One region of the Ureibacillus thermophilus genome, then DNA from elsewhere that is predicted to be linked to it. Evidence: riboswitches for the same ligand, from Rfam matches in the RefSeq annotation. Region 1 holds a riboswitch; the other holds the start of a gene.
The links. Region 1 has a riboswitch for glycine ahead of gcvT (glycine cleavage system aminomethyltransferase GcvT). Riboswitches for the same ligand answer to the same signal wherever they lie in the genome.
Positions count from the first base shown of each region.

Region 1 (16,426 bases):
ATGCACCAAAAACATCCACCGGCAAAAGTTGCTTTTTCCAATTTTTCCACTTCCTTCTGCTTAAAATCCTATATTTTGTCACAACCTATATAGTAACAAAAATAGGGCATTCATATATAGTTGAAAGCTTTTCGAGATAGAACATAGTATAATGATTGGTAGAACTTCTCCGTTGTTTTTATCGTTTATTCTATTATGAATATTAAAGTTAAGCAAATATAAGGGGAATAAGAAATGGAAGAACATGAAATCCGCAGCCGAAAAGAAAAAAGAATAAAGAAAAAACGATTAAGAATAGGAAGATTAATCGTCGCCTTATTTTTATTGATGATTATAGGGGTCATTGCCTATTCAGTTCATCAATATCGAATGGGATTGGAGCTTGCAGGAGATGTTGAAAAGGAAGAAGTGGATTTTCTCCCGGATGAAGACAACGAAGGGTTTGTCAATTATTTAATCATCGGTGTAGACAGTAGGGGAGAAGAAAAGTCCCGTTCCGATACAATGATGCTCCTTTCCTGGAACAAAGAAACGAATGATGTAAAACTTGTTTCATTTATGAGAGATATTTATGCGAATATTCCAGGATATGATTCATGGAAATTAAATACGGCCTATTATTTAGGCGGCGTCCAATTATTGAAAAAAACGTTAAACGAAATGTTTGATATTCCAATTCATCATTATGTGGTGATGGATTTCAAAAGTTTTGAATCCCTCATTGACCTGATTGCGCCAAATGGGGTTGAAATCGAGGTGGAAAAGGATATGTCTGCTTATATTGGCGTCACTTTAAAAAAAGGTGTACATCGATTAAACGGAAAAGAGCTTCTTGGATATGCCCGTTTCCGTCATGATGAACAAGGGGACTTCGGACGAGTAGAGCGGCAGCAAAAGGTGATTGAAGCATTAAAAGATGAAGTGTTGAGGCCAGCAAATATCAAAAATTTGCCGAAGTTGATTGGAGCAGCGCAAGGATATATACAGACGGATATGACGTCCGGCGAAGAAATCAAAACCGTTTTTTCTGTATTAAAAGGCGGTGTGCCTGATCTCCAAAAAATGACGATTCCTGTCGAAGGAACTTATCGTTTCAATTCTTATCAACATGCAGGTTCTGTTATTGAAATCGACTTGGAAGCAAACAAAAGGAAGTTGCATGAATTTTTAGGCTATTAAGAGTTGAAAAGTTTTCTTCCATTATTATTCATGCTAAAATAAATTTGTCGAAATATGATGAGGTGGTTTTTTGAAAAGAGAGAAAGAATTAGAAGGCGAAATAAGATCCAATCATTCCATCTTTACTTCAACGAAATTTATACGTTTTCTTGGCGGGAAAAATCTATTATTCTCACTCCTTGTGCTCTTGCTTTTAGGTCTTGTGATTTATATTTTTAATAAAATTTCTTTTATTTTCTATCCGTTCCAAGTGCTGTTTGAAGTGGTGATTTTGCCAGGAGTACTAGCGGGTATTTTATATTATTTATTTAGACCTATATTAAAAATATTGGAACGGTGGATTCCAAGAGTCTGGTCCATTTTTTTGATTTTCTTGCTTGCTGCCGGGGCAATTACACTGCTTGTACTTTTGGTCTTTCCTTTTTTGCGGGATCAATTTACAAATTTAGTGTATGAATTTCCTGTTTATTTCAAGGCAGCTGTTGAAGGAATCGTAACGTTTTTAAATAACTCAGGCGTGAATGAACTGTTTTCAAAATATAATATTAATTATGACCGAGTTTTAACGGACGTAACCAACAATTTGATTACGACGGTTAGAGAAACTTTCACCAATTTAGCAACGAAAATCGCGAGCGGCATCACGGGACTAGTTTCGGCCGTAACAGGCTTTATTCTATCGCTGGTGACGGTTCCGTTCATTTTATTTTACTTATTGTATGAGGGGGAGAAACTTCCAAAATTTATTTTAAGTATTTTTCCTCCGCGTACACGGGAAGATGCTTCAAGAGTTATGAAGGCAATGGACCATCAAATCAGCCATTACATACTTGGACAAATTTTAGTTTCTTTCTGTATCGGTGTGATGATGACAATCGGCTTTTTAATTATTGGTCTTGATTATGCCTTCTTATTAGGTTTTATTGCAATGATTACAAGCGTCGTTCCATATTTAGGACCAGCAATTGCCATCACGCCTGCCATCATTATTGCGTTGGTTAATTCGCCTTTCATGGTGTTGAAGCTTATTATCGTCTGGACGATTGTACAATTAATCGAAGGAAAACTAATTACACCAAATATCATGGGTTCATCTTTAAAAATACATCCAATTACCATTATTTTTGTGCTGCTGACTGCCGGTTCATTATTTGGCGTGGCAGGTGTAGTACTTGGAATTCCAGGCTATGCTATATTGAAAGTGTTGGTTTCTTATTTATTCGAACTGTTTAAAAAGCGCTATAATCGTTATGAAGAGGACGAATCATACAAATATAAAGTATAAAATCGGCTGTTCATCGGCCGATTTTTTTCGTTTTGCAAATCCTATGCTGGATGTTGTTTACGGAGATGAAAAAAAGGATAAGCTATACATCCTAATTTTTTGAATGATAGCTTATCCGGAAAATTTAACATTTTAATTTGCGCAATCTTTCTATTGCTTCCTGCAACCGCTCTTTTTCTTGAAAAAGGGCGATGCGCACATAACCTTCGCCTTCAGAACCGAATGAAGTGCCAGGCACCATTACAACGCCAGCTTGCTTAATCGCTTGAAATGCAAAGGAAACGCTGTCGATGGCAAATGGATATTTAGCCCATACAAACATGCCGCCAGTGGATGGGGCATATTCCCATCCGATGTTTTCAAGCCCTTTTGTCATGATGCGATGTCTTTCGGCAAAGGTTTTGCGCAAATGATCAGTAATGATTTCAGAATGGTCTAATGCAAGGGCTGCAGTTGATTGAATAGGTTCAAAAATGCCATAGTCTAAATTGGACTTGAGTTGTTTCATAATTTGAATCATTTCACTATTTCCTACGATGTAAGCCACTCGGGCGCCGGCTAAGCTGAAACTTTTCGATAATGAATTGATTTCTATTCCCACATCTTTTGCGCCCGGAGCGTTTAAGAAGCTGATTGGGCCGTTTCCGTCAAAGTAAAATTCAGAATAAGCAGCATCATGCAATACGATAATATTATATGTTTTGGCAAATTCCACGACTTCTGTGAAATATTCTAATGATGGCATTGCTGGCACGGGATTGCCCGGCAAATTCAAAATCATTAATTTGGCGTGTTTTGCCATTTCCTCAGGAATGGCCGACAAATCTGGAAGATAGCCTCTTTCTTTATTTAATGGTATGTAATGGGCTTTTGCGCCTGCTAAATGAATTCCGGCCATATATGCCACGTAGGCGGGATTGGTTGTTAACACTATATCGCCTGAATCGCAAAAGGCAATTGGAAGATGCACTAATCCTTCCTGGGAACCCATTGTCAACAACACTTCTGTATCGGGATCAATATCCACTTTATTGACCCGTTTATAATAGCGTGCAACGGCTTCATTGAATTCTTTCGTTCCGGTTAGTGTATATCCATAGGCATCCGGATTTTTGCTTTTTTCAGCCATATGATTTCTCAGCAATTCATGGGGAGGCAGGTCTGGGCTGCCTAGACTTAAATCAATAATTTTCAGTCCTTTCGCTTCTTCCGCTTTTGCAGCTTCCTTTAATTGTCCAAATATCGCTGGTTCAAATAAGGACATCTTCTTCGATGGAACTATTTTCAACATAAACACTCCTTAAGTCTAACAAATTCAAACAGTAAAAATATTTTAGCATATTTTGATTCTTTCAAAATTATAGAAATTAAGGATTTTGCTTTCCGTTCATATTTTGTTTATGATACAAGAAAGAAAAGGTGTTGGAGTGAAAAAAATGAAAGTTTATTCATTAAGCGGCCCAAGCGGTTCAGGGAAAAGCACAAGCGCTTTGCAATTCGCCCATGATCATGAAATTGAAGCAATCATTGATGACGGATTGCTAATCAAAAATGGACAAAAAATCGCAGGGACTTCAGCAAAATTTGAAAAAAATACAATTAAAGCCATTCGAAGAGCCGTTTTTCAAGATGAAGAACATCGGAAGGAAGTAATGGATGCCATCCAGAAGCATAATATTCAATCCATTTTGATCATTGGCACAAGCGATAAAATGACAAAAAAAATCGCGGAGCAGCTGGATCTAGAACCCATCCAAGCATTTTATTACATCAATGATATCCGCTCAAAAAATGAAATCCAATTATCCCAATTTATCCGCACCACGCAAGGAAAGCATTTGATGCCCATTCCATATAGGCAAGTGGAACAAAACTTTTTTAAACGGATTATTCAAAAGGGGTTTGATATTTTTTCAAAAAATCGGGTGAAATTAGGGGAGACAACCATTGTTCAACCGGATTTCCATCGGCAAACGATTGAGATTTCATTAAATGTTTATACGGATTTAATTCAATTTGTCGTTGCCAATAATCCTTTCATTGCAAGAGTGGATGCAGTGCAATTTACGATGAAAAAATTGCAGCCAAAAATTTATGTTTCTCTCCATCTAAAGACACCGGTTAATTATGATGTAGTTTACATATTGGAACAGCTTCAAAAACAGATTGATTTTGAATTCCAGCGGCATTTTGAATTTGCGCCGATGCATATTCTCATTTTCGTTAAAGGAATCATGTAAAATGTGGTTGGCGAATTGCCAACCACATTTTTTCATCGTTTTCTTGTGAATTGAGGCATCCGTTTTTCGACGAAAGCGCGGACACCTTCCGGAAAATCGACAGAATCCACAAATGGTGTAGAGCCTTGCCAAAGAGCAGGGGTAGAAGTAACACACTCTTTTACTGCATTTTTCACGGCAAGTAGTGAAGCAGGGGACATGCTTGCTACAAGTTTACCTAAACGAATGGAAAATCTCGTTAATTCTTTTTCGGGCACCAAGTAGTTTAACATGCCAGCTCGATACGCTTCTTCGGCTTTAAAAGTGCGGCCGGTGAATACAAAATCTTTCGTTGTAGATGGTCCGACTAAATCGACAAGGCGTTTTGCAAATTTGTTATTTAACGTAATGCCAAGCTTGCCGACGGGAATGCCCAAACGAGCTTTTTCTGAGCCGATGCGTATGTCGCAAGCTAAAGCAAGCTCAAGACCGGCGCCCATGGCAGGCCCGTTAATGACGCCGATTGTAGGGAGCGGCAAATTTTCAATAGTTGAAATCGTATTTTCCATTCTTACAAAAGCTTCTTCTGCTTCTTCTAATGACATCCGATTGAATTCCTTAATATCTGAACCGGCAGTAAAATTTTCACCGGAACCGCGAAGAATCAATACTTTGTTTTTTGGATTTTCAATCGATTGTGTTGCAATTTTTGCAAGTTGATCCCACATATTAGCTGTCAATGCATTTTTTAATTGCGGCCGGTGGATGGTAATAATGGCTAAACCAGCAGTTTCCTGATAAACAATTTTGGCTTCTTCTTCTTCCATTCTTGTTGTTCGAACTTGCATCCCTAGATACCTCCTTAACATTAGTTCCATCTTACTTGAAACAAGGAAATCATCCTAGAGTTATTTCAATATTCATAAAAAATTAAACAATTTTCAGAAAAAATCAACTGTTTTATAACAGATTACTTAATGGAACTGTATTGATAAATGAAAAAAGCTGAGGTTGGGACAAATCTAAAAAAACATCATTTTCTCCAAGGAGAAAATGATGTTTTTTTGATATGTTATTAAAATTGATTTCCGTTCCGGGGACGCTTTCATGCGAATGAAAGACGACTATATGAAAAACGGTCAATTGAAAGCTGGATACAATGTACAAATCGCAACAGAAGGTCAATACGCACTAGCTTATAGCATCTTTCCAAATCCTACTGATACACGTACATTAATTCCGTTCTTGAATAAGATAGAAAAGAATTATTTTCCGTTGCCAAAGTATATTGTCGCAGATGCTGGTTATGGTAGTGAACAAAACTATGAAGACATCCTTTCGAATCGAAAATGTGAGGCACTCATTCCATATACCATGTATGAGAAAGAACAAAAGAAGAAATATAAACAAAATCCATTTCATCCAGACAATTGGATGTACGACGAAGAAAGTGATACCTACATTTGTCCAAATCAGCAGCGAGTAACCTTCCGTTATCGTTCTGTACGTACAGATAAGACTGGTTTCAAACGAGAATTGAAAATTTATGAATGTGAAAACTGTTCAGGATGTCCATTTCGTTCATCATGCACAAAAGCAAAGGAAGGCAATCACCGAAAGGTCATGGTGAATGAAAAATGGGAACAACAAAAAGAATATGTAAGAGCGAAGCTTTCAGAAGAAAAAGCTGGTTCTATTTTCCGTCAACGTAAAATAGACGTAGAACCAGTTTTTGGATTCTTGAAGGCTAATTTGCGTTTCACTCGATTTTCCGTTCGAGGAAAATCGAAAGTGGAAAATGAAATGGGCATTGCCTTAATGGCCGTGAATTTACGAAAATACACGGCCAACAAAGATCAACTAACCAAAAACAATGGGGATAAATGGAAAAAAGGAGAATTTGAGTTGGCTCAAATTCTCCTTTTTCCTATCTAGAAGCTAGTTTTGTCCCAGCCTCTTTTATACATTGTTTTACATCATTGGAGGATATCCCTGATGAACGATTGTCATGATTGTAAACCAACCAAAAACAAGTCCAGCAGCTAGTCCAAAAATAATAGCAAGAACATTTTTAGCTTTGATAGCACGGAATGCCGCAACTAATGAAAGAATAGCAATTAAACCAAAGATTAACATTAATAAGTTCATGAAAAATATTACACTCCTTTCGACATCCACAGAGTATGTCGGTAAAACAATATTCCTTCTTTATTTTATAGCAACGGTCATAAAATGTCGAGGATTAAAAGTGACGTTTATTTGAACAACCTCAATTATTTCGTCCATAAGATACAAATAGCTATGGAATGTTCATTTTTTCCAAACCATTGTATAATACGCTAGAGGTGATGAAATTGTTGGATGTAAAAATTTTAACTGTTGGACCTGTACAGGCCAATTGCTACATCGTAAGCAATAAAGAGAAAGATTGCATCATTTTTGATCCCGGTGAAGAAGGAGAAAAAATTCTTTCAACGATTCAAAAAGAGCAGTTGAAGCCGAAAGCGATTTTTTTAACTCATGCTCATTTTGACCATATTGGCGCCGTCGATATAGTGAGAGAAGCTTTTCATATCCCGGTTTATCTTCATAAAGAAGAAGAGGATTGGCTTTTTGATCCAAATAAAAATGGCTCTGGAAAATACGTTGGGCTGCCGACATATCGTTTAAAGCCGGCAGATGAAATCATCAACAAAGAGCAATCCTTTGAAGTGGCGGGCATGAAGTTCCGTGCAATTTTTACACCAGGGCATTCTCCGGGAAGCATTTCTTATATTTTTGAAGAAGATGGTTTTGCGATTGTAGGAGACACGCTGTTTCAAGGAAGCATTGGCCGGACTGATTTGCTTGGCGGTTCCTTGGAGGTATTACTGAAATCCATTCATGAGAAATTGCTTGTGTTGCCTGATGACTTTATTATTTATCCAGGCCATGGTCCTTATACAACACCTGCCCATGAGATGGATTCAAATCCGTTTCTGCATGGTTTTTAATTGATGTGCAAAATAAAAAGCATCGAAAAAATCCGATGCTTTTTTATTTTCATTTATTAATGTCCTGCACCAGGAACGTGGATAAAGGTTGTGTAATAAGTAAATCCAGCAAAGAATATTGTTAAATATGCTCCAAAAATGTACATATACATGCGTTCTGAAAGGTTTAAGAAGCCTAATAATAAGAATAATACCGAATTACCAATAAATAATAGCGAAACCTCGACCATATCGCCAAGGTAGAACATTACGGCGAAAATACCTGTCCAGAATGCTAAAACTTTATACATATTAGCCATGTCGATTCCCTCCTTTTTGTAGCGACACAATATTTCAATGCTTATTATAAATGATAATTGACAATATTGTAAACTGAATACTTCAATAGATTTGTGACAATCAAGTGTAAAATTTTAGAATGTTACATTTGGAACATTGATTTCATATTTGCAAAAGTCGCATTCGTGAATCATACTTTCAAATTGGACAAAATTATTTTCTTCAAATAACGCGTCGATTTGTCCGTTTAGATATGACTGGTGCAAATCACAAAGAATATCGCTATATTCAGTAATTTGGCTTCTGAAAGGGCAATTATAAATCGTTAAAATCACTTTTTTCCCTTTTTCAGTATCGACAATTTTTGGAATGTAGCCTACAAGTAAAGCCGCTTCAGATAATATTTCCACCTTTTTTTCAAAAGATACTGGCAAATTTATTTTAGCAAGACGGGTGCGCATTTCATTGTATCCATCTTTGTAGCTGATTTTTTTTGCTTTTTTTAATCCTTCTTCTCCAAAGGCTTGTACGAGTTCAATCGCCCATTTGACTAAATATTTATCTTCCCTTTTTGGAAAACTTAAATCGACGCCTTGTTCTGACACTTTATATATACGGCCAGGTCTTCCGCCTTTGCCTGATTTTAAAAAGTCCGCAGTGATTAAATGGATTTCTGCAAGTTTTGTTAAATGCAATCTTGCCACATTGGGATGTATATTAAATTTATCTGCTATATCTTGTACGGTAAAAAATCTTTTTTGCTGCAACATATATTCATAAATTTGAAAACGAGTTTCGTCAGCCAATGTGCTAGTAATTTTTAATGGATGCAACATTCTGTAATCCCACCTTTAAGTATATATATTATGCTAATTCAATTGTATCTTTATTTTTAATGAAATGATAGTGAAAATATAATCACTCTCTAGAATCTTAGGAAAATATTCAAAAAATGTAACAAAATTTGTCAATATCTTTTTGAAAATAAATATTTTGATTGGAAAAAAGGCCGAAATAAAAATTTTCAGAAAAACCCTTTTCGAAGGGTGCAGTTCGGCTTATACTAAATAAAAAAGCGGTCACAATTCTTGGGGAAGAAGGTGATATGTTTGGAAGTTGAGTCCGTCGTTGAGACGAAAGCCAATCAGCTTTTGTTAAAGGCCATGCATTTTGGGGCGAGCGATATTTATATAGAACCGGGGCCGAATCATTATATTGTTCAATTCCGGAAATATGGAAAAGTATTCCCTTCCGGCCAACTTCCCATCGATTTAGGGGACCGAATCATCTCTTTTTTTAAATTCAAATCTTCATTAGATATCAGTGAAAAAAGAAAGCCTCAAAGCGGTTCCTTTGAACAAAAGATTTCGGATTGTTTGTATTCCTTTCGAATATCCACTTTGCCTTCCGTCTATAAAAAAGAAAGCCTCGTGATTCGTTTATTTCTTCAAAATGCCTCCTATCCAATTACTTCATTATGTTATTTTCTCCCGACAGCTGAAGAGTTATTAAAATTGGTTTCGAAAAGCCAAGGATTGATTTTATTCTGCGGTGCAACGGGTTCCGGCAAAACGACGACTCTTTATTCGTTAGTGAAATATTGCAGCGAAACATTGGGCCGGCATGTGATTTCATTGGAAGATCCTGTCGAAAGCAGCCAGTCGTATATGCTTCAAATTCAAGTAAATGAGCGGGCAGGGGTAACATATGCAAGCGGATTGAAAGCGATTTTAAGACATTCACCGGATGTCATTATGATTGGCGAAATCCGGGATGAAGAAACGGCGCAGATTGCAGTCAGAGCAGCGCTTTCAGGGCATTTAGTGCTTTCCACCATTCATGCGAAGGATACGGTTAATTGCATTTACCGGTTGATGGATTTACACATCTCCATTGAAGAAATTCGGCAAGCTGCGGTAGCGATTATTGCCCAGTGTTTAATCCATTTAAAGGACAGCGACAGCCGCAAAGCAATCTATGAAATTTTAGCTGATGATGTTTTGCATGATGCCATGAAAGCAATCATTGAGGGAAGGGAGTATCAACTGCCTGTTGAGAGAACGTTGGAGTATCAAAGGGCTTGGATTGAATCAGGAAAAGACCAGGTTACAACGAATGGGTCAATTCGCTGATGCCTTCTTGCATAAGAAAAAGGAAAAAGTGCGGGATGTTCCATCGCTTTTAAAAAGAACGAGCGTTTTATTGAAGGAAGGATATATTTTTTCAGACGCTTTATTCATGCTGCTACCTTACCATGTGCAAGAGTTGGAAAAATGGAATGGGAAGCTTCAGCAAGATTTTAATAACGGTGCATCGGTGACGGATATTTTAAAAAATTTTCCCATTCCAAAACATCTTCTGTTGACGATTCAACTGGCGGAAGAAAAAGGGGAATTGGCCGAAACCTTGTCACAAGTTAGTGAACAGATGAAATTTCAGCAGGATTTGCAGAAAAATGTGGGGAAGTTGCTTGCCTATCCTGCATTTTTAATGATGATTTTAACGATCATTTTTGTTGTATTTCGGAATTACTTTTTGCCAAATATCCAGCAGATTACTGCAAACAGTGATTCAGAAGAGTTAACGAGCTTAAAATTAGCGGTTGTATTGCTCCATTTTCCGGATTTTCTGCTTCTATCTCTTGTTATCACTTTTATATTCATCGTTTCATGTCGCCATTATTTCAGAAAATGGAAGGTTCGTGAGCAATTAAAGATTATCATGAAAATTCCCATTGTTCGTTCGGTCTATCAATATCATTTTACAAGACAATTCTCTTATTTAATTGGGAGTTTATTAGTATCAGGAATTTCTCTTCAACAAGCATTGTCCATTTTGGAAGAACAGAAAACAAGCCACTATGTTTCCTATATTGCAACTCAATTAAAACAGCGGGTCATTTTTGGAGATTCTTTATCTGAGGCTGTAAAAGTAACGCAATTTTTTGCCTCGAATTTTGAAGAATTTATTAAGCATGGAGAGAGGAGCGGTTACTTAGGACGGGAAATGCTTATTTTCAGCGAAATGCTTTATGAACGGATGCAATCGATATTAAAAACTTGCATGGCCGCCATTCAACCGCTTTTCTTTATACTGATTGCCATTTGCATTATTGCTGCTTATATCAGCATGTTGCTTCCAATTTACGACCTAGTTGAAATTATGTAAAGGGGTGGGAGATTGAACCAAAAAGGCTTTACATTAATTGAAATGTTAATCGTACTTTTTATTATCTCCATCTTAATTTTAATTACCGTTCCGAACGTTACAAAACATATGAATTCCATCGATGAAAAGGGCTGCAGCGCCTACCTGCAAATGGTTCAAGGGCAAGTGGAATCTTACCGGATTGATCATAAAACGATTCCTACAATGGTGGACTTACTGAATGAAGGGTATTTAAAAGAAGACATGGACAAGTGTCCGAACGGAAAAGCAATTTCCATTCATGAAGATGGAACGGTTTCTTTAGTTGAATAGCTGGGGACGGATTGGCATGAAAGACGAAAAAGGCTTTACTTTGCTTGAAATGCTGTTGGTGTTAATGATTGTTTTATTAATTGGTGGAATCACTTCATCTTTCTCAATCAAAGTGACGGAAAAAATGATTGTTGACCAGTTTTTCCATCAATTAAAATTAGATATTCAAATGGCGCAAATGTGGGCAATTGAACATGAAAAGAGCTGCTATGTTTCCTTTTCATCCTCCAAAAAATATAAGATTTTTCATCAAATGAATGAAGTACTCCTTGAGAGGGAAATTCCTGAACTAATTACATTCAGCAATTTAAGTACTTTATCAACCCTTTCCATCAATTCGAAAGGGATTGTGAGGAATTTTGGCACGCTCACTTTTCATACCCCAGATGGTGTAAAGCTTCTCATTATCAATATTGATAAAGGGCGAATTCGTTATGTGGAATGAAAAGGGTTTTTCCATGATTGAATCACTGTTAACTATCAGCATTCTTTTTATGTTGATCAGCCTAGTACCAATCGTTTTCCAATTGAACCATTCGTTTTATAACAAAGTCCTTGAATACCATGCCATCCAAGTTGCCTATGAGGGAGTGCTGATTGCAAAGACAACGGGGATGATGGTAGGGAGCAAATGGATTGATGAAGTGGAATTTCATTGGAATTTTCAACATGATGGAATTTGTGTCCAATACCATGATTTAGATAAGGAACGATCAAAATGCGTCAATGGAAACGGGGAGTTTTAAAGCATCAGAAAGGATTTACCCTCATCGAAGCGCTTTTTCAATTAGTGGTTTTTGCGCTATTTACTCAATTGGCGATAGGTTTTTATCTTCTAATTCAACATTGGAATGCAAGTTTTTTTACAGAAGAATCTATAGAATGGGAAATTTTTATCCAAGATTTTCAACAATATTTGCTGGAAATTGAAGAGATTTATCAAACGGGGAATGCTTTATATATTGTAGATTCGTCGGCGGAGAACATAAAAATTGACAAAATTTCAGACGTGCTGCGGCTTCAGATAAACAATAAAGGATACGTACCTTTGCTCATGGGCATCAAAAATGTCGATTTTTCCATCTCTGATCCTTTTCTGACGGTTAAGATAGAGTTTTTAAATGGTATTGTAAAGGAGAGAGAGTTGTTTATCCAATATGTTGAAAAATGAAAAAGGAATAATGTATCCCATCGCAATTCTATTATTGTTTTTTGTCACCTCTTTTGTAATCTTTTATAGCACATCCTATTTAACTCAATTTTCAATCATTAATTCATTGGAAAACATCTATGTTCGTGCTACGATTAATTTATTGAATAGATAGTTGAGAGTTTTGTGCAGAAAGGTGTCAAAAAATGAGGAAAATCTATTTGGTAGGATTCATGGGATGCGGTAAAAGTGCAATCGGACGCCGATTAAGCTACACATTAAGATTGCCTTTTTACGATATGGATAAAGAAATCGTAAGGCAACAAGGCATGTCGATTCCAGAAATATTCGAAAAATACGGTGAGGAGCATTTTCGAAATTTAGAGACGGAATTTTTAAAAAATTTCCGCGACGAAGCATGCATCATTGCGACGGGCGGCGGTGTTGCGATGAGGCCAGAAAACCGGCAAATTATGAGAAAAACAGGTTTAGTCTTTTTTCTCGATGCTCCTTTTGAAGATATTTATAATCGAATCAAAAATGATAAAAATCGACCAATTGTACAACGGTCAACGAAAAAAGAATTGGAGCGGCTATTTTATTACAGACGGAAATTTTATCGAAGAGCTGCTCATATCCGTGTCTTTACCCATAATCGCAGCATGCGGCAAATCGTCAATTATATGGCTTTCCAAGTGAATCGATTAAAAGGCGAATAAACATAAAATTATTTTAGAAAAATGTTCGTATTTTTAGCGGAATTTTAAAAAAATGTTGCCTTCTTTTCTATTCAATGTTAGGATATTTCCAAAGATATCTATGAATGAAAAAATTTCATATTGAGCGGATGATTGTGCGGGGAGAGAACGTTTTTACGTCGCCGAAGGAGCAAGTAGTGGAACTATGAATCTCTCAGGCAAAAAGACTCGTACGGGACGCAACTCTGGAGAGTGCTGATTTTCAGCCACCCAAGAGGAAAGCCTGCTTGCCAATACTGCAGGTGTAACTTTCAGGTGAAAGGACAGAGAATTCCCAAAACAAGGGGGATTTTCTGTCCTTTTTTACCTAATATTATTTATGAATATGTTTTTAACCAATCATTCAAGGGAGGTTTCTCGATGGGAGAATTAAAAAGAACCCCGTTATATGATGAGTACGCAAAATATGGAGCAAAAACCATTGATTTTGGCGGGTGGGAATTGCCAGTGCAATTTTCATCGATTAAAGAGGAACATGAAGCTGTAAGAAACCGTGCTGGTCTTTTTGATGTTTCGCATATGGGAGAGATTATTGTCGAAGGGGAAGATTCCCTCTCATACCTTCAAACATTGTGTTCCAATGATATTTCTAAAATTTCTGTCGGTGGTGCACAATATAATGTTATGTGCTATGAACATGGCGGGGTGGTGGATGATTTAATTGTTTATCATCTTAAAGAACATCAATACTTGCTTGTTGTCAATGCGGCAAATATCGAAAAAGATTTTGAATGGCTGAAAAAGCATGCACAAGGCGATGTAAAAATTACAAACAAATCCGATGAGTACGCCATGATTGCTGTTCAAGGCCCTCTTTCAGAAAAAATATTGCAAAAATTAACAAATACACAATTGTCAGAAATTAAACCGTTCCAATTTAAATCTTCTGTCGATATTGGCGGTTATTCTGTACTGCTTTCTCGGAGCGGCTATACAGGGGAAGATGGTTTTGAACTTTATGGGGAACCGAAAGCCATTGTTGCATTATGGAATCGCTTATTAGAAGCAGGAAAAGAGGACGGGCTTATTCCATGCGGCCTTGGCGCTCGTGATACCCTTCGTTTTGAAGCATGCCTTCCACTTTACGGACAAGAATTATCGGAAGAAATTTCTCCTCTTGAAGCAGGCATTGGCTTTGCTGTGAAACTTCAAAAAGAGTCGGACTTTATCGGCAAGTCTGTACTTATAAAGCAGAAAGAACAAGGACTTTCAAGAAAACTTGTAGGGATTGAAATGATTGAAAAGGGAATCCCTCGCCATGGCTATAAAGTCTTTAAAGGAGATCAAGAAATCGGCGTTGTCACAACGGGAACACAGGTGCCTTCCACAAAGAGAAATTTAGGACTTGCCTTGTTGGACATCCAATATACAGACATTGGCACAGAAGTGGATGTGGAAATTCGAAATAAGAAGGTAAAAGCGCAAGTTGTGCCGAAACCATTTTATAAGCGGGAAAAATAATACATGGAGGTCAAAAAATGAAACATCGATATCTTCCAATGACGGAACAAGATAAACAAGAAATGCTTGCTACAATCGGGGTAGAAAGCATTGACGATTTATTTTCGGACATTCCAGAAGAGGTTCGTTTTAAAGGGCTTTACAATATTAAAGAGGCAATCTCTGAGTCTGCATTATTGAAAGAACTAAAAGCATTAGCAGATAAAAATACGAATACGGAAACGGCTGTTTCATTTTTAGGTGCAGGCGTCTACAATCACTATAAACCTGCCATCGTTGATCACGTCATTTCCCGTTCTGAATTTTACACAGCTTACACGCCTTACCAGCCGGAAATTTCACAAGGGGAATTGCAGGCAATTTTTGAATTCCAAACGATGATTGCCGAATTAACGGGCATGGATTTGGCAAACTCCTCTATGTATGATGGCGGAACGGCGCTCGCTGAAGCAGGGATGCTTGCCGCTGGTTCAACTCGACGCAAAAAACTTATCGTTTCTGAAGCGATTCATCCGGAATACCGTGAAGTGGTGAAAACATATGCTTACGGCCAATCCATTGAAGTAGTGGAAGCGCCAATCAAGGATGGAGCCACAGATATCGAAGCGCTTAAGTCCCTGCTTGATGAGCAAACAGCCGGGGTGATGGTACAGTATCCAAACTTCTTTGGTCAAATTGAAGATATTAAAAAAATCGGCGACCTTGCTCATGAAGCAAAAGCGTTATTCATCGTTTCAGCTAATCCGCTTGCATTAGGCATTTTAACGCCTCCTGGAAAACTTGGTGCGGATATTACCGTTGGAGATGTGCAGCCATTTGGGATTCCTGAAAATTTTGGTGGGCCGCACTGCGGATATTTTGCCACAACTTCCAAATTAATGCGGAAAGTTCCAGGGCGTCTTGTCGGTCAAACGGTAGACCAAGAAGGCCGTCGCGGCTTCGTGTTGACATTGCAGGCCCGCGAGCAGCATATTCGCCGTGAGAAAGCAACTTCCAACATTTGCTCCAACCAAGCATTGCTTGCCCTTGCTGCTTCTGTTGCAATGACGGCATTAGGCAAACGGGGCATTCAAGAAATGGCAACGCAAAATATTATGAAAACTCGTTATGCAAAAAATGCATTTGAACAAGCTGGCTTTACCGTTCCATTCCAAGGTTCTCACTTCAACGAAATCGTTGTGAAGGTCAATAAGCCAGTAAGTGAAATCAATCAAAAATTATTAGAAAAAGGCATTATTGGCGGCTACGATTTAGGCCGTGATTATCCGCAGTTAGAAAACCATGTGCTAATCGCTGTTACAGAATTGCGTACGAAAGAAGAAATCGACCAACTCGTACAGGAAATGGGGGCTTACAATGCATAACGAAAATCAACCGCTCATTTTTGAAATTTCGAAAGAAGGGCGCATCGGCTACAGTTTGCCAGAGTTGGATGTGCCAGAAGTGGAGCTTTCTGAACTGATTCCACAAGAATATATACGCGAAGAGCCAGCTGAACTTCCTGAAGTTTCAGAACTGGATATTATGCGTCACTATACAGCGCTTTCCCGCCGCAATCATGGGGTGGATTCCGGCTTTTATCCACTTGGCTCATGTACAATGAAATATAATCCAAAAGTAAA
Region 1 covers NZ_CP036528.1:1,867,217-1,883,642, forward strand. The annotation lists gene msrA (peptide-methionine (S)-S-oxide reductase MsrA) at 1-41, opposite strand, end outside; gene DKZ56_RS09230 (LCP family protein) at 235-1,179, shown strand; gene DKZ56_RS09235 (AI-2E family transporter) at 1,250-2,464, shown strand; gene DKZ56_RS09240 (aminotransferase class I/II-fold pyridoxal phosphate-dependent enzyme) at 2,589-3,728, opposite strand; gene DKZ56_RS09245 (hypothetical protein) at 3,901-4,704, shown strand; gene DKZ56_RS09250 (enoyl-CoA hydratase/isomerase family protein) at 4,737-5,531, opposite strand; partial or broken gene DKZ56_RS09255 (transposase) at 5,788-6,618, shown strand; gene DKZ56_RS09260 (DUF2759 domain-containing protein) at 6,655-6,831, opposite strand; gene DKZ56_RS09265 (MBL fold metallo-hydrolase) at 7,032-7,676, shown strand; gene DKZ56_RS09270 (DUF2626 family protein) at 7,733-7,975, opposite strand; gene DKZ56_RS09275 (helix-turn-helix transcriptional regulator) at 8,090-8,791, opposite strand; gene comGA (competence type IV pilus ATPase ComGA) at 9,059-10,087, shown strand; gene comGB (competence type IV pilus assembly protein ComGB) at 10,071-11,123, shown strand; gene comGC (competence type IV pilus major pilin ComGC) at 11,136-11,435, shown strand; gene comGD (competence type IV pilus minor pilin ComGD) at 11,452-11,880, shown strand; gene DKZ56_RS09300 (hypothetical protein) at 11,870-12,181, shown strand; gene comGF (competence type IV pilus minor pilin ComGF) at 12,154-12,606, shown strand; gene DKZ56_RS09310 (shikimate kinase) at 12,792-13,304, shown strand; glycine riboswitch at 13,433-13,523, shown strand; glycine riboswitch at 13,527-13,612, shown strand; gene gcvT (glycine cleavage system aminomethyltransferase GcvT) at 13,704-14,804, shown strand; gene gcvPA (aminomethyl-transferring glycine dehydrogenase subunit GcvPA) at 14,822-16,168, shown strand; gene gcvPB (aminomethyl-transferring glycine dehydrogenase subunit GcvPB) at 16,161-16,426, shown strand, end outside.

Region 2 (16,426 bases), 1.1 Mb from region 1:
TTATTAATATCGAAAAATGTATCAAAAATACTATATCTATTTATGAACATTTAAAATAATTAATCATTTTTTACTATTTATTAATATACTACAAATTTGCAAGAATAAAAATTCAAAATTATAAAGTATATTTTTCTCAACTACAAACTAAAAATGAAAATCAGGAAACAATTTTATAGGCCTTTTTCACAAAAATATTTTATTCATAAAAAAGCTGTTCCGCAAGACAATGAGTCCTCACAGACAGCCATAGAAAAGAGAGATAATGTGGTTAAAGTTGTAGCCTTCATTTGTGCGAAATAAAATAATTTATGCTTTCAATAAGGGAAATGCGATCGTTTTTAATTCTTCTCTCAAACTTTTTACTTCCTGTTCAGGCCGGTCGATTTTTTCATACAATGGCTGAAATGCTTGTTCCAACAAGATTTTAGACGCTTTGCCTTTCATTTGTTCCATGGATGACTCCTTCAATTTAAGAAGTATTTAATTCCCTCTAATGGGATTGCCATATTTTTTGACAATAAAAAAACGCTTAAGGGAATCCTTAAACGCCTCCATATAAAAAACTATAAATTGCTCCGGAGATCACACAAATAATAGTAGCCACAATAATAAAAATTCCTAAAAAATATATTGCATCGATTAATAGCTGTTCAAGTCCATACATGGGATAAGCCATCGCGTTCCCTCCATTGCATAACTTTGTTCACTTTTGATATATGCAAAAGCGCGGGAACTGTTACTTGAGTTTCGCAACGTCTATTGAACGGAATTCAACTTTAATGCTTCCTCAATTTTTTCCAATAATTCTTTCGCGCTATCTGCTGCAACCGGTTCTCCGTTCACAAGTGCATAATAGTGGCAGTCGCAAATTTCGCAGTAAGAATTGCATCCTGCATCTTCTACAATGACATCTTCCCTTTGCTCCAATACATCGTACACATCCGGATGGGCAAAGGCTTCATTGGATACACAAAATTCGACTTTATTTTTTAGTGGTTCATTTTTTCGGCCAAAAAATTTTTTTAACATATGCGTTCTCCTCACTCTGTAAAACCATCATTGATTCCATTATACTATGTTCATAAATGTTCAACCAATGATGAGAACGCACTCTTTAAATGAATGGAGAAAGAAAGATGAACGAAGCAGCATATGACCGATTTCTTCATATCGACACTTGCGGAATAAACAATGGCATTTATCAATCTTCCCATTATAACCGCTATGAGCCGACTCCTTATTTGGCGTTGGAAGAATTGTTGAAGCATTATCACATCAATGAAAATGACACCATCGTGGATTTTGGATGCGGTTTAGGAAGGGTTGGCATTTTCCTTCATAACAAAACAAACGCATCTGTTTTAGGCATTGATTTGAACGAACAATTTATCAAAAAAGCGATAAAAAACCGTGAAAATTATTGTAAAAAATTTCGGAAGAAGGAGGAAAATATCCAGTTTCTTTGCTGCCTTGCCGAAGACTACGCAATTCAGCCGAACGAAAATAAATTTTATTTTTTTAACCCCTTTTCCTTGCCCATTTTCATGAAAGCGCTTCACCATATTATGCGTTCAACAGAAGAAAGGAAACGGCCAGTGGATGTGATTTTATATTATCCAACCATCGACTACCTTGATTATTTAAACCGGTCCACGCCCTTTGAAAAAGTGATGGAAATTCCTATTCCTGCAATCAATGAAAAAATTTGGAATGAACGTTTTATCATTTATCGTTTAACGTAAAGCCATTGTGATGGAATGGCTTTTTTATTTTTGTCCGTCCATCTAAAAGGAACCCTCCAAACATGGCCATACAGCCAACAATGGAAATCACCAATGTGAAAGCGGTCCATTTCGCCATCAAAATCCCAAAGAGCAATAACGAGAGACCTAAGCAAACCATGAAGTTGATCGAGGTTCCCTCCCCCATTATATTTGTCTGATTTTATGAGAATTTTCTTTTAGACATACCTTGATTAAGTTAAAAAAATTGGACACCTTAATTAATAGATCGTAGAAATTATATTAGAATAATTTGGTAATAATAAAATTATCAGAAATTTGCTAATTTATTAAATATTATTTCTTTTATATTCTTTAACACTTCAACGCGAAAAAGTGTTATACTAAAAGCGCTTTTTAGATTTTTCTAAATATCAAAATTTTATTATTTTAATATAGGAATGGATCACTTATGAAAAATCAACTCTTTAGAAAATTACCGTTGAATCAACAACACAAAGCCCAATTTAATAAGTCGATGAATGCCTTTGATTTAATTGCTCTCGGAGTGGGAGCAGTAGTCGGCACAGGAATTTTTATTTTGCCGGGGACCGTTGCAGCCATGCATACAGGCCCTGCCATCGTCTTTTCATTTATTTTAGCGGCGATTGTTTGCGCCTTTTCTGCATTATGCTATTCGGAACTTGCTTCAGCAATCCCTTTGGCTGGCAGCGCTTATACGTATTCCTATGTACTGTTTGGCGAACTGATTGCATGGATCGTCGGCTGGAGCCTTCTTCTTGAATATGGTTTAGCCGTTGCGGCAGTAGCGACAGGATGGTCTGCTTATTTCCAATCGCTTATTGAAGGATTCGGACTTCATATTCCTATAGCTTTGTCCGGCTCCTTCAGCCCCGCCAACGGAACTTTTGTCAATTTGCCGGCCATCCTGATTATTGTGCTTTTAGCTGGAGTTTTAACGATAGGTGTAAAAGAGTCTGCCCGGCTGAATCGTATTATCGTGTTTATTAAAATCGGCATTATTTTGCTCTTTATTATTGCCGGAGCTTTTTATGTGAAGCCTGAAAACTGGCAACCATTTGCTCCTTTTGGCTTCCAAGGGATTTTATCCGGCGCGGCTTTAGTGATTTTCGCTTATTTGGGATTTGATGCTGTATCCACGGCGGCCGAGGAAGTTAAAAATCCAAAGCGAAATATGCCGATTGGGATTATTGGAACCCTTGTCATTTGTACGATTTTATATGTGACTGTTTCCCTCGTTCTAACAGGAATGGTGCCGTATACGGAGTTGAATGTAGGGAATCCGGTAGCCTATGCGATGGAGCTGGCAAACCTAGATTGGGTATTCGGCGTAATTTCCGTAGGGGCCGTAATCAGTATGATGACAGTGATTTTCGTTATGCTGTATGGAGGAACTCGGCTTGTGTACTCCTTTGCACGCGATGGGATGCTTCCAAAAGTGCTGTCTGAAATTCATCCACGCCGTAAAATTCCATTAAAAAATACGTGGATTTATGCGCTGTTTATTTCATTATTTGCCGGCTTTATTCCAATTGATAAATTGGCAGAACTTGTAAATATGGGAACTTTGATTGCCTTTGCAGCCGTATCGATCGGCGTCATCTTTGTAAGAAAAATGAACCTTCAAGAATTAAACGAAGGATTTAAAGTACCTTTATTTCCTATTGTACCGATTCTTTCATTCATCCTTTGCGTGTTCATCATTACCCAATTATCTTCCTTTACATTTCTCACATGCTTCATCTGGATGATAATTGGTTTAATCGTGTATTTTACGTATGGAAGAAAGCATAGTTTATTAAATCAAAAGAGCGAATGAAAAATTCGCTCTTTTTTTAGCTATATCGCTTTCTGCAAATGGGCATATAAAAAAGCCGACCTTATTAGGTATCGGCTTTCATCCAACTTATTCACTTGCAGGGTTTACTTCCAATGCAGCTTTAATTTTCACATCTTTGCCCACTAACACGCCACCTGTTTCAAGCATTGCATTCCAAGTAAGCCCGAAATCTTCACGGTTGATTTTCGCTTCTGCTTCAAAACCGTAAACTTCAACACCCCAAGGATTTTTCCCTTTTCCATTGAATTCTACTTTGAATGTGACTGGTTTTGTAACATCTTTAATTGTTAAATCCCCTGTCACTTCATATTCATCATCATCTTTTTTCTTCACTTCTGTTGATTTAAATGTAATTGTTGGATATTTTTCCACATCAAAAAAGTCTGCAGATTTTAGGTGATTGTCGCGATCTGCCAATTTTGTATTGATGCTTGCCACATCAAATGTAAATGAAACTTTTCCATTTGTTAAATCTGTTAAATCGTCCGCTTCAATCTCCGCTTCATAAGACTCAAAATGCCCTCTTACTTTTGATACCATCATGTGTCTCACTTCAAAACCAATTTCTGAATGCGCTTTATCAATAACCCATTTTGCCATCTTTCATTCCTCCCAGTTTATTTTATTCTGAATTCGAGATATATATGATTAAAAAATCTTGAATCAATTTATTTTGAATTCAAGATAAATATATCATGCCTGAATTTTATTGTCAATGAGAAAGACCGCAAAATTCTAAAGTTTCATTAAATCTATTCCCCTTTATATATATAAAAAAACATACATATTTCAACAAAATTATTAAAATCTTTTAATATTTCAATTAATGTGAGTTGACCAATTTCAACAAAGGTGTTAGTATCATCTAGTATCGAATTGAATAGGTGTAGCGATGAATGCTGTGGGTAACACTACAGTCAGGAGCAGCTTCTGGAGAGACCACATCTGTGGCGCCGAAGGATTCACAATCTCAGGCAAAAGGACAGAAGAATGATAAAACCGTTATTGTTCTTGTGCTTTTGAGATTGGGAAAACCAATCTCTTTTTTTATTACATCAATAGAGGTGATACAAATGAGAAAAGCTATTGTCAGCGTTATTGGGAAAGACCAAGTCGGAATTATTGCAAAAGTCACAACCGTGCTTGCCGAACGAAATATTAACATTTTAGATATTAGTCAAACTATTTTACAAGACTTCTTCACCATGATGATGGTCATTGACGTAACTGAACTAAAAGATTTAGAATCTTTGCAACAGGAACTGAATGACCTTGGAAAATCCATCGGGGTTGTCATTACTGTACAACTGGAAGAAATTTTCCGAGCAATGCATCGTGTGTGAAAGGATGTGCAAACATGAACTTTGAAATTCATGAAATGTTAGAAACAATCCGAATGGTTCGAACTGAAAATTTGGACATACGCACCGTCACAATGGGGATTAATCTCCGGGATTGTGCGGATTCAGATTTCGATAAAATGAAGCAAAAAATCTATGATAAAATCACCGATTACGCGAAAGATTTAAAATCGACTGCTGAAAAAGTCGAAAAAGAATACGGTATTCCAATTATTAATAAAAGGATTGCGATAACGCCAATTGCCGACCTTCTTGGCAATGCGACAAAAGAACAAGCAGTGGAACTTGCCAAAACATTGGATCAGGCTGCGTTTACCCTTGGTGTTGATTTTATCGGTGGATTTTCCGCCCTTGTCCACAAAGGCATCGCAAAAGGCGACCAAGTGTTGTTTGAGGCTCTTCCAGAAGCCTTGGCATCTACTGAGCGGGTTTGCGCTTCCATTTCTGTCGGCACCACAAAAGCTGGAATCAACATGGATGCGGTTCGCCAATTAGGGGAAATCATTAAAGAAACGGCCGAACTGACAAAAGACAAATCCGGCCTTGGCTGTGCAAAGCTTGTTGTCTTCTGCAATCCTGTGGAAGATAATCCTTTTATGGCCGGCGCTTTCCTTGGTTCTGGCGAAGGAGAAGCCGTGCTCAATGTCGGCGTTTCCGGTCCCGGAGTGGTGCTCAATGCACTGAAACGCTATCCAGATGCGGATTTAGGAGAAGTAGCGGAAATTATAAAGAAAACCGCATTTAAAATCACACGTGCCGGGGAATTAATCGGCCGGGAAGTGGCAAAACGCTTAGGTGTTCCATTTGGCATTATGGACTTATCCCTTGCTCCAACAAATGCTATGAACGACAGTGTGGCTGAAATTCTTGAAGAAATCGGCCTTGAGCGGGTTGGAACTCACGGTACTATTGCTGCCCTTGCCTTAATGAATGATGCGGTGAAAAAGGGCGGGGCCATGGCTTCATCTTATGTTGGCGGTTTAAGTGGCGCCTTCATCCCAGTCAGTGAAGATAACGGCATGATCCGCGGGATTGAAGAAGGAGCACTATCACTTTCAAAATTGGAAGCAATGACTTGCGTATGTTCAGTTGGACTTGATATGATTGCGATTACTGGCGATGCACCTGCCAGCACCATCTCTGCCATGATTGCTGATGAGGCAGCCATTGGAATGATTAATAAGAAAACGACTGCTGTACGTGTCATCCCTGTTCCAGGAGCAAAAGAAGGCGATATGGTCGAATTCGGAGGACTTTTAGGACGAGCGCCAGTAATAGGAGTAAATCCATTCAGCTCCGAAAAAATCATTCGCCGCGGCGGCCGCATTCCAGCTCCATTGCAAGCGTTGGGGAATTAATAAAGAAAAGAGCGAAAGTTTTCGATTTCGCTCTTTTTTATTGCTTTATCAGTATTTTCGTGTTTGGCGATTATTCGCTCTTCCTATTCTCTAGTTTTTTGCGCTTGGCGATTATTTTCTTTGAAGTGGCGATTATCCTTCCAGCTTCGGCAATTATCTTCATAATTTTGGCGATTATCCGCATTCTCTATTACCTAGTTTTTTGCGCTTGGCGATTATTTTCTTTGAAGTGGCGATTATCCTCTCCACTTCGGCGATTATCTTCACGATTTTGGCGATTATCCTTATTGTCAGTACGCTTCGATAACATCCTAAATTTCCCCCGTTAACCAAGAATTCTATCCCTATTATACAAAAAAAGCCTGTAGATTTGGCCCCTAGTTTGGGACTTTGTCTACAAGCTGAAAGCATGTATAAACATGCTTTAACCAACAAGCGCTTCCTTCAATTTGACCTCATAATATCTCATGCCTCGGAGTTCGCCTTGATATTCTACTTTCCCTTCGGCAATTAATTGGCGCAAGCGGTACTCAAGCCATTCATAGCTCGTATGCTGCTGCATATGACCAAGCACTTCTCCAATTAATCTAGCAGCTTTAAGGAAATCCTTTTTCCCTTGCGTTTCATGAATCTCCTTCAATTTTTCAATGATGAACTCGTCATCCCGATTACTTTCAGCGCTCAAAATTTGCCCATTTTTATACGTTCGTAAAATCGACTCGGAAGTGAATAATTGTTCCCCTTCTTTTGCTAAAGAATGGCGCATTTCTACCGTCAATTCCTTCATTTTTACAAGTTCGTAACATGCACGCAACTGTTCAATATTTAATTCTCCCGTATGGCGAGGAAAATCTTCTTCTTTTCCTTTGTAAAGTTTGTGATAAGCTTCATACGTATTGATTTTATATACCGCATTTGTTTTTTCTTTCAATAAATAAAGCACTAGGCGTAATCCTGTTTGTTCACTTGCATTTGAAGAAGTCCAAATCACCACTCGCTGCTCAGGGTTAATCGATTGAATTTTTTCAAACGCTTCTTTCATTTTAAATTTGTACCACTCTGCATGCTCTGAATCCCACTGATAGTTTTCTTTAAACCATTGATAACGTTGTTCGAAACCTTCTGGGGTATGATAATGTTTCAATGGACCTTCTGCAAAATAATCCGGTAATTCGATGATTTCCTCTGTTTGTTGATCTTTAAAAGCGTGTTTCAAACCACCAGCTACAGAAGCACCGAATACTATATGGATGGTTTCAGGATTTTTCATGTTCGGTGTTTTTTCTCTTTTAATAAGGGCGTTTTTCAAGGATTGCATAAATTCTGGGAAGTCTTCATCAATATGTTCAGAACGGATCATAATCAAATGTAATAAACTTTTGACTTCCTGCTCGCTGAGATTTGAAATTGCTTTTTTTAATTGATTGATATCCATTTTTTACTCCCCTTTCTGAATTTTTAGAAGGCAATTGAAGCAGCAATAATAATGAAAAGTAACGACCATGCGGAAATTTCATCGAATGCAATTGTTTGTGAAGTCGACGATGAGAAAAAATTTTAAAATAAAGCCCGATATTAGAGAGTGTTCATTTATTTATGACGGCAAATGGAAAAAATTTCAAGATTAAAATTATTCCTTACTAAAACTTAATCCCGCTTCATCTAAAGCCTCTTTCATTTTCTGAAGCGCAGTTTTACCAATGCCATGAAGGGACATGATTTCTTTCTCCGTATATTTCGAAAGTTCTTCAACAGTTGTAATCCCCTGGCTTTCAAGTGCTCTTCTTGCCGGGGCGGAAAATCCAGCTAAGAAACCCTCTGTTGGTTTTCGTTCTGCTTCACAAGTTGGACAAGTGTTGCAATCACTGCTTTTATAATATCGATGACCCTTCTCACAAACTCTTAATGTTTTTTCCGAACGCTTCATCATCATTCCACCTTCCTACTCGACGTCCAAGTCGGTATCATCCGTTAATGAAGCTCGAATGAGGTAAAGTACAGGAATATGTGTATTCTCCTCAACCAATTCTTGAGGAGGTGATTGACTAGTACTTGACACTTATCGAGCTCCCGTCATGTGCTTCAAAAAGTCCCATATACCCTAATACTACATCCTCTGTCAGAGGAACCTCATCACTGACAATCGAACTCCAAGATCCCACTTCTAAAGTTTCACCCGGTTTGGAAATATGGGCTACTCGACATAGAATGACCTGTTTCATTGATAATTGCACTACGCAAATAATAGTGTTCCCACTCAAGATTTTCTAGAAAATAAACGAGAATTTCTCCTCTTCATTTTCAATGATTCCCCCGATGTCTCCAGCCTGTTCAACTAAATTTCCGTATTCATAACGTTCCACCCATACCCGCAATAATTTTTCCTTTTCCGCTTTGTATTCATAATGAAAAATCTTTCCCCCAACTGCTGCCATTAACCTGTTGCGTTCTTCATCGGATAAATTTTTTTGCTTAATCGTATTACTCTTAGTCTCTTGATTGTTGTTTTTGGCAAGTAGAAAATGTATGAAATGGCAATTAAAAATGCATACATACACTTGCCAAATTCCATGGTTAACGTTGAGAGATTGAGTCTTTGTATTCTATTACCTAGTTTTTTGCGCTTGGCGATTATTTTCTTTGAAGTGGCGATTATCCTCTCCACTTCGGCGATTATCTTCACGATTTTGGCGATTATCCGCATTCTCTATTACCTAGTTTTTTGCGTTTGGCGATTATTTTCTTTGAAGTGGCGATTATCCTCTCCACTTCGGCGATTATCTTCACGATTTTGGCGATTATCCATTCTCTCAGTTCCCTAGTTTTGCGTTCAAAGATTATTTTTCTTTCCGATATTCAATTCCTTCCAAGCAGTGAGTCCCCCTTCTAAAACTGCAACATCATAATTCAGCTCGGACAGAATTGTTGCACATTTAGTTGTTGAATTGCCGGTTGTGCAAGTAACGATGATTTCAGTCCTCTTTGGCAAAGCAGAAATTTCTTTGTCCATCTCGAAAATTTTGCTTTTATGAATATTCAATGATTGGATGTTGTCCCCTTCAATATGAAAATTGTTATATTTCTCTTTATCCCGGACATCTAATATCACAACCTGCTCCTTTTGCTGCATTTTTTGCATTAATTGTTCAGGCGTGATTTTTTTCAACGGCATGTTCATTCCTCCTTAAATAATAAACCCCCTAAGCACTCTTATGCTTAAGGGACAAGATTTTTATTCTTTTTTCGATTGCTTAATATTTGGAAGCGGTTGGGAATTATAAATTCTTGAGTACGGTGGAACAGATTGAGTAAGCCAAATGTTTCCTCCGATGACGGAATCATGTCCAATCTTCGTATCTCCACCAAGAATCGTTGCTCCTGCATAAATGACTACATTATCTTCAATATCCGGATGGCGTTTAATGCCTTTAATTGGATTTCCGTTTTCATCTAACGGGAAGCTCTTTGCCCCAATCGTTACACCTTGATAAATTTTCACATTTTTGCCTATAGTGCTTGTTTCGCCAATAACAACGCCCGTTCCATGGTCAATGAAGAAGGACTCTCCTATTTTTGCTCCCGGATGAATATCAATGCCTGTTAAGCTGTGGGCATGTTCTGACATAATTCGTGGGATAATTGGAACGCCAGCTTCATACAGTTCATGAGCTATCCGATGTATAGTAATCGCTGTGATGGAAGGATAGCTGAGTAAAATTTCTTCCAAAGATAAAGCTGCAGGGTCCCCGTTATAAGCAGCCTGAATATCTGTTTGCAAGATTTCGCGAATTTCAGGCAATTTATTGAGCAAATCAACGACGATTTCTTCCGCTTTCGCTTCTGGTTTACTTTCCCCGCTATTTGCCAGCACTTTGGCAATGATATTTTTTAAATCGAGCGCAGTTAATCTTAATAGATTTCCAATGTTTGTCTCAATTCGAAGTTCATCTTTATATGTGTCGCAAAAGCAAGGATACAACACGCTGCGTAAATTCTTCAAAATTTTAATGATCTTCTCTTGTCCTTCAAAGCCAAGAGATTGTTCAATTGGAAAGTAACTTTTGTGAACATCTAGTAATGAATTGGCGATGTCCGGAACCCCTTTGTTCAACCAATCATCTAATTTCATGATTCACCATCCTAATCTTTTGTCCATTTTTATTTATTGCTATCATATAAAACTTCCGATATCTTTATCAACTATCTTACTTTATTCCGTTAAATTGAAATAAAAACTTTTTTAAGATATTAACATAAAAACTTGCTGGATAGAAGTTTCCAGCAAGTTTAGCATCGTTGATTTTAGTTAAAATTCAAGAAGTTATTAGGCTTCGTTTCAACCACTACTTCTTCAGCACGAATTGTGTCACCGAAAGCCGGTTTTAATGTTTCCTCATATGCATTTGTAAAAAAGTTCTCTTCATATAATTTTTCCATTTCAGCATTCAACCAATCTAATAATTCTGTATTTCCTTTTTTCACAGCTGGGGCAATATAATCTAGCTCACCTAGTGTAGTCAATGCCACTGTAAAGTCTGGATTTTCATTTGCCCAACTGAATAGTAAAGCATTATCTTGTGCTAGAGCATCACCACGTCCATCTTTTAACGCTTCGAATGCTTCGTTGATTTGATCATATTTTACTAATTCAACATCTGGATGATTCTTCATAAAGAATGTTTCAGCCGTTGTTCCTTTAGGTACAATCAATTTTTTTCCTTTCAATTCTTCTACGGATGAAATTGGTGCACTTTTCGGTGATACAACACCGATTGCCACTTTCATATATGGAAGTACAAAATCTACTTGTTCCGCTCTTTCTTTTGTAACTGTAAAGTTTGCTAATACGATGTCTACTTTATCGGATTTCAATAAATCTACCCGAGCTTGTGGTTCAGTAATCACATATTCAATTTTTGACTCATCACCAAGTAAATCTTTCGCAATTCGTTTCGCTAAAACGATATCGTATCCTTGATTTTCACCTTTTTCATTCACATACCCAAATGGCGGTTTATCGCTAAATACCGCAACTCGCAAAACCCCACGTTCTTTAATCGCATCAATGACTGATTTGCTTTCATCGTTTGCCGTTTCTTTCTCTGTCGATTCGTTGTTATTGCATGCTGCCAATACTATCGTAAGTATTGAAATGAATAAGAATAAATACAATTTCCTCATGATTACATCCTCCTAAAAATTTAATATATTGATAAACTGTTTAGCTCTTTCTGTTTGTGGATTTGCAAAGAACTCTTTTGCAGGGGCTCTTTCATGAATCTTTCCTTTATCCATAAAAATGACTTCGTCTGCCACTAATTCGGCAAAGTTCATTTCATGGGTCACGATCAGCATCGTCATTCCCTGTTTAGCCAACTGGGCAATTACTTCCAACACTTCCCGAACCATTTCTGGATCCAAAGAGGCGGTCACTTCATCAAACAGCATAATTTTCGGATTGGTACAAAGGGCACGAACAATGGCAATTCGTTGTTTTTGGCCCCCTGATAGTTCCCTCGGATAAGCGTTTGCTCGATCAGCAAGGCCTACTCTCTCCAATAGTTCCTTAGCTTGCAATTCCACTTCTTCCCGTTTTCTTTTTTGAACTTTAACGGGTGAAAGTAGAATATTCTCCATTACGGTCATGTTGGGAAAAAGATCATAACTTTGGAACACCATGCCGATTTTTTGTCGGACTTCTCGCCATTTTGATGTTTTCGTTAAATCTTCACCTTCGAAAATAATTTGTCCATCCTGCACTTCCTCCAGTCCATTGATGCATCGCAAAAATGTGCTTTTACCACAGCCGGATGGCCCTAAAATCGCAATGACTTTTCCTTGTTCTACTTGTAAATCGATTCCATTCAGTACGACCCGATCTCCAAATTTTTTGACAAGACCTTTAATTTCCAATATCGGCGCCATATTCTACTCCCCCCTTAAGTTGCCCATTTTTGTTCCAGCTTCCGAGAAATCCAAGACAACGGAAAACAAATACAAAAATAAAAGAAAAAGATGATTCCGTATATCCAGAACGCAACGGTTGGATATTCTGAGTTGTAAAACTGAATAATTTGCTGACCAACTTTTATCACTTCCACAACCCCAATCATTGTGAGCAGGGCCGTTGTTTTAATCATGCGAGTAATTAAATTAATCATCGGTGGAATGGAACGTTTTGCCGCTTGTGGCAACAAAACATAACGATACATTTGAAACTTGCTCAGCCCAAGGGCAAGGCTTGATTCCACCTGATGCTTCGGCAGAGAGATAATGGCCCCCCGCACAATATCGCTCAATTCCGCCGTTCCCCATAAGCTGAACACAATCAGCGCCACCACATCTGCACTTAGTTCCACATTGAAATTCACCGGAATAATGTAATAAATTACGAACAGCCATACCAATATCGGAATGATGCGAAATAACTCTAAATACAGTTTGAAAGGAAATTGCACAACCTTGTTTTTCGTCGTGCGAATCATGCCGATGATGATGCCCATTACAATCGAAATCACAATGGCAATCAAGGCAATTCTTAACGTATGGAAGAGTCCTTCGAGCAAACGAAGGAAATTAATTCCTTCAAATAAAACATTAACGCCCGAATTCAGCATAACGAACTCTCCTTTCTAGCCACATTAAAAACAATGAAAACGGGAGCAATATCATCAAATAGCCAACGACAAGCATGAATAACGCTTCATTCGTTTTATAGTAAATCCCCATCAAGTTTTTTGTTGTATTCGTCAGTTCCAAAATGGCAATGCCGCTAAATACGGACGTTTCTTTAATTAAGAAAATGCAGTTTGCTCCATAGGCCGGCACACTGTAAGAGAAAGCTTGAGGAAAAATAACATAGCGCACAAGTTGAAAACTGCTTAATCCCAACGCTTTACCGCTTTCCACTTGCGACTTTGAGACAGCTTCCATACCTGCTCTGAACGTTTCGGCCATATAGCTGCCTCCCAAAAAGGTTAAGCCGATAATGGCGCACATTTCCCCGCTTAACATGACACCTACTTTTGGCAGTCCAAAATATAAGAAAAAGAGTTGGATTAACAATGGCGTGTTTCTAGCAATCTCCAAATATACTTGCACGATTTTGCTCAGTATCTTGACTTTAAAATACTGGATCGTGCTACAAATGAAGCCTACCATGGTGGCAAAAAAGATTCCGATTGCCGCAAGTTTTATCGTTAGCCATAACGCAGTTTTGTAAAAGGGTAATACTTCAATAATGTAATGCCAGTCCATCGGTATTCTCTCCCGCAAGTCTTATATAGATTTTGCACTGATTGTTTCCCCTGGTTGTAAAATAGGCACTCCTTGAATTTCTACAGTCTCTGGATATTTCACTCCGAGTCCTGTATTCAGACATACAACAAGCTCCTCTTCTTGAATCCAACCTTGTTCACGCAACTTTTTGGCTGCCGCAAAAGTGGAAGCCCCTTCTGGACAAATAAAATTTCCTTCAAATGAAGCCACTTGCTTTTGCGCTTCCAATATTTCATTTTCAGAAACGGCAATCGCACAACCATCCGTAGCGTAAACCGCTTCAAGCACTAAAAAGTCTCCAAGGGCTTTCGGTACATTTATTCCGAATGCACATGTTGCGGAGTTTTCGAAAAATACGGATTCCTTCTCACCCTTCTTCCAAGCTTCTACGATTGGAGCACATCCTTCCGCTTGCACCGCAACTAGACGAGGAAGTTTTCCCTTTTCAATCCAGCCCAACTCCTGCATTTCAAGTAAAGCTTTATAAATTCCAATGATTCCAACGCCGCCACCTGTTGGATATAAAATAACGTCCGGTACTTTCCAGCCAAGCTGCTCAACAATTTCGTAGCCCATCGTTTTCTTTCCTTCAATTCGATACGGCTCTTTTAATGTAGAAGCATCGTAAATTCCTTCTTCCCGAACTAAATGAGCAACTACTTTCCCAGCATCGCTTATTAATCCATTGATCAGATGCAAATCGCCGCCAGCAATATACACTTCTTTTCTTGTGATGAGTGGAGCATCAATTGGCATTACAATCGTTGCTTGAATGTTTGCTTTTGACGCATATAACGCCCAAGCAGCACCTGCATTCCCATTCGTTGGCATTGCCAGTCTAGTAACGCCAAGTTCCTTCGCTTTAGATACTCCTACACTTGCGCCTCTAGTTTTAAAAGAACCAGTCGGTATGATTCCTTCATCCTTTATGTGTAAATTTTCCAAACCGTATTTTTCCCCTAATATCGTAAAAGGTTGAAGCGGCGTTCCCCCTTCACCTAATGAAACAATATGCTCTTTATTTTTCACCGGAAGTACTTCATGGTAACGCCAAAGATTTTTTGGTCGTTTTGAAAGTTCTTCTTTCGAGAAACTTTTCTTTGCTTTTTCCAAGTCATAACGAACGAGCAATGGGGATCCGCATTTACATAATTGTTGAATTTTATTTTCTTCGTACCGTTCATTGCACTTTGGGCACTCCAAATGGGAAATAAAACTGAATTGTGTCATAATGGTCTCCTTTCAAGTTGAAATAAAAAAAGACCACAAAATTCCCACTAGAAGAGCCGAGAATTTTGTAGCCTTTGGTTTGTCCAATCAACTACATCATGATTTCACAGTTATTTTATTCTAATAATTCCTATAAGTCAACTATATTTTATATTATAATATCCACCAACTCTCTTTTCCTTAATCAAAAAAAAATCTGCTCCTTTGTTTATTCAAGAGCAGATTTTAATAGTATTAATAATTGTTTCGTATCGTTTTCAAAGCTTCCGTCCATTTAAGTAGTTGATCAAGCATTTCATCCACTATTGCTTTTTGGTGATCAGCTGGTTTAAACTTCGTCATGTCTTCAAAATCTGTGAAAAGCGAGAATGCTGGATGTGTTCTTACATCCGCTACCGCCAATTCCCCTAAAATGCCTCGCAAATGTTCTGCAGCCCGAGCTCCTCCCACAGAACCGTAGCTCACAATGCCTGCTGCTTTGTTATTCCAAACTTCCCGCGCCAAGTCAAGAGCATTCTTCAAAGCGCCTGTGATGCTATGATTATACTCCGCTACAATGAAAATAAATCCATCTAAGGCGGCTAATGTTTCATTCCATTTTTGGATTCGCTGGTCTGTCGGTTCAGTTGTTCCTAAAAACGGCAAGTCGTAGTCAGCAATATCTACAAGTTCAAATTTTGCATTCTTTTGATGATCTGCAATATCTTTAATCCATTTTGCCACTTGGGGACTAACTCGCCCTTCCCGCGTACTTCCTAAAATGATACCGATATTTAATGGTGTTTCTGCCATAGCTTGTCCTCCTTTTCATTTTATACATACAGTGTTGTCCATATTGTAAAAGTTAATAACTGACTTAATGCTGTAGTTTTTTTGAACTACAAGTTTTTCTTTCCTCCAAAATATCTTTAATCATTTCCACATGGGAGGATGCCCATGCCCTCTCCCGAAAATGAAAAATAAGTGCCGCCGTAATTCCTACAATGTAAAAAACAACAAAAATCAGCCAATTTCTTGAGCCTTCTTGCAGCAAAATTTTTTGAAGCTGTTGGGAAAAGATTAAGAACAAAAAGGGAATGGATGAAACAAAAATCGGTATCATACCAGACCCATTCTGCTCTTTTACTAAACGATAATAGATCAATTGCAGCACATCGCTTTCCAACGACTCGTAAAACTCCCGAACTTCATGCAGCTCCTTTAAATATTTGGATTGTCTGATTGCATTCCTATTTTTCTTAAGGTGGATATAGATTTTATGGGCATCGCCCCTAAAAAAATTCATAATTTCTCACTCCATATTTTTAAAGCAGGCACTTTCCCCTAGTTTTTCTCTTTCATTATTCTTCACAAATAAAAAAATAAACCGTTCACATTTTTTAAGAAAAATTAGACATTTATCTGTTGTATATCAGTTTGTTATAGAATATAATTGTTATATATCACACAGGAGGGGATGGATATGTTAAGCAATACGGAGCGCAAAAATATTGTTCAATTTTTAGTGACATATTTTGGACTAGAGCCTATACAATTTGCAAACATTTCTGATCGGATGTTAGAAGAGACTTATGAGTTTGTATACGCTAGATT
Region 2 covers NZ_CP036528.1:813,726-830,151, reverse strand. The annotation lists gene DKZ56_RS04105 (hypothetical protein) at 310-456, opposite strand; gene DKZ56_RS15705 (hypothetical protein) at 545-679, opposite strand; gene DKZ56_RS04100 (YuzB family protein) at 760-1,032, opposite strand; gene DKZ56_RS04095 (class I SAM-dependent methyltransferase) at 1,140-1,745, shown strand; gene DKZ56_RS04090 (amino acid permease) at 2,197-3,585, shown strand; gene DKZ56_RS04085 (YceI family protein) at 3,673-4,206, opposite strand; glycine riboswitch at 4,527-4,602, shown strand; gene DKZ56_RS04080 (ACT domain-containing protein) at 4,674-4,949, shown strand; gene DKZ56_RS04075 (PFL family protein) at 4,964-6,325, shown strand; gene DKZ56_RS04070 (DUF1835 domain-containing protein) at 6,750-7,760, opposite strand; gene DKZ56_RS04065 (RNA polymerase alpha subunit C-terminal domain-containing protein) at 7,956-8,252, opposite strand; gene DKZ56_RS04060 (hypothetical protein) at 8,593-8,883, opposite strand; gene DKZ56_RS04055 (rhodanese-like domain-containing protein) at 9,156-9,497, opposite strand; gene epsC (serine O-acetyltransferase EpsC) at 9,558-10,454, opposite strand; gene DKZ56_RS04045 (cysteine ABC transporter substrate-binding protein) at 10,628-11,506, opposite strand; gene DKZ56_RS04040 (amino acid ABC transporter ATP-binding protein) at 11,519-12,250, opposite strand; gene DKZ56_RS04035 (amino acid ABC transporter permease) at 12,265-12,942, opposite strand; gene DKZ56_RS04030 (amino acid ABC transporter permease) at 12,923-13,582, opposite strand; gene DKZ56_RS04025 (threonine synthase) at 13,604-14,833, opposite strand; gene DKZ56_RS04020 (NADPH-dependent FMN reductase) at 15,068-15,625, opposite strand; gene DKZ56_RS04015 (hypothetical protein) at 15,690-16,118, opposite strand; gene DKZ56_RS04010 (hypothetical protein) at 16,296-16,426, shown strand, end outside.
Region 2: linked by a shared signal. The riboswitch ahead of DKZ56_RS04080 (ACT domain-containing protein) and the one ahead of gcvT (glycine cleavage system aminomethyltransferase GcvT) in region 1 are both predicted to bind glycine.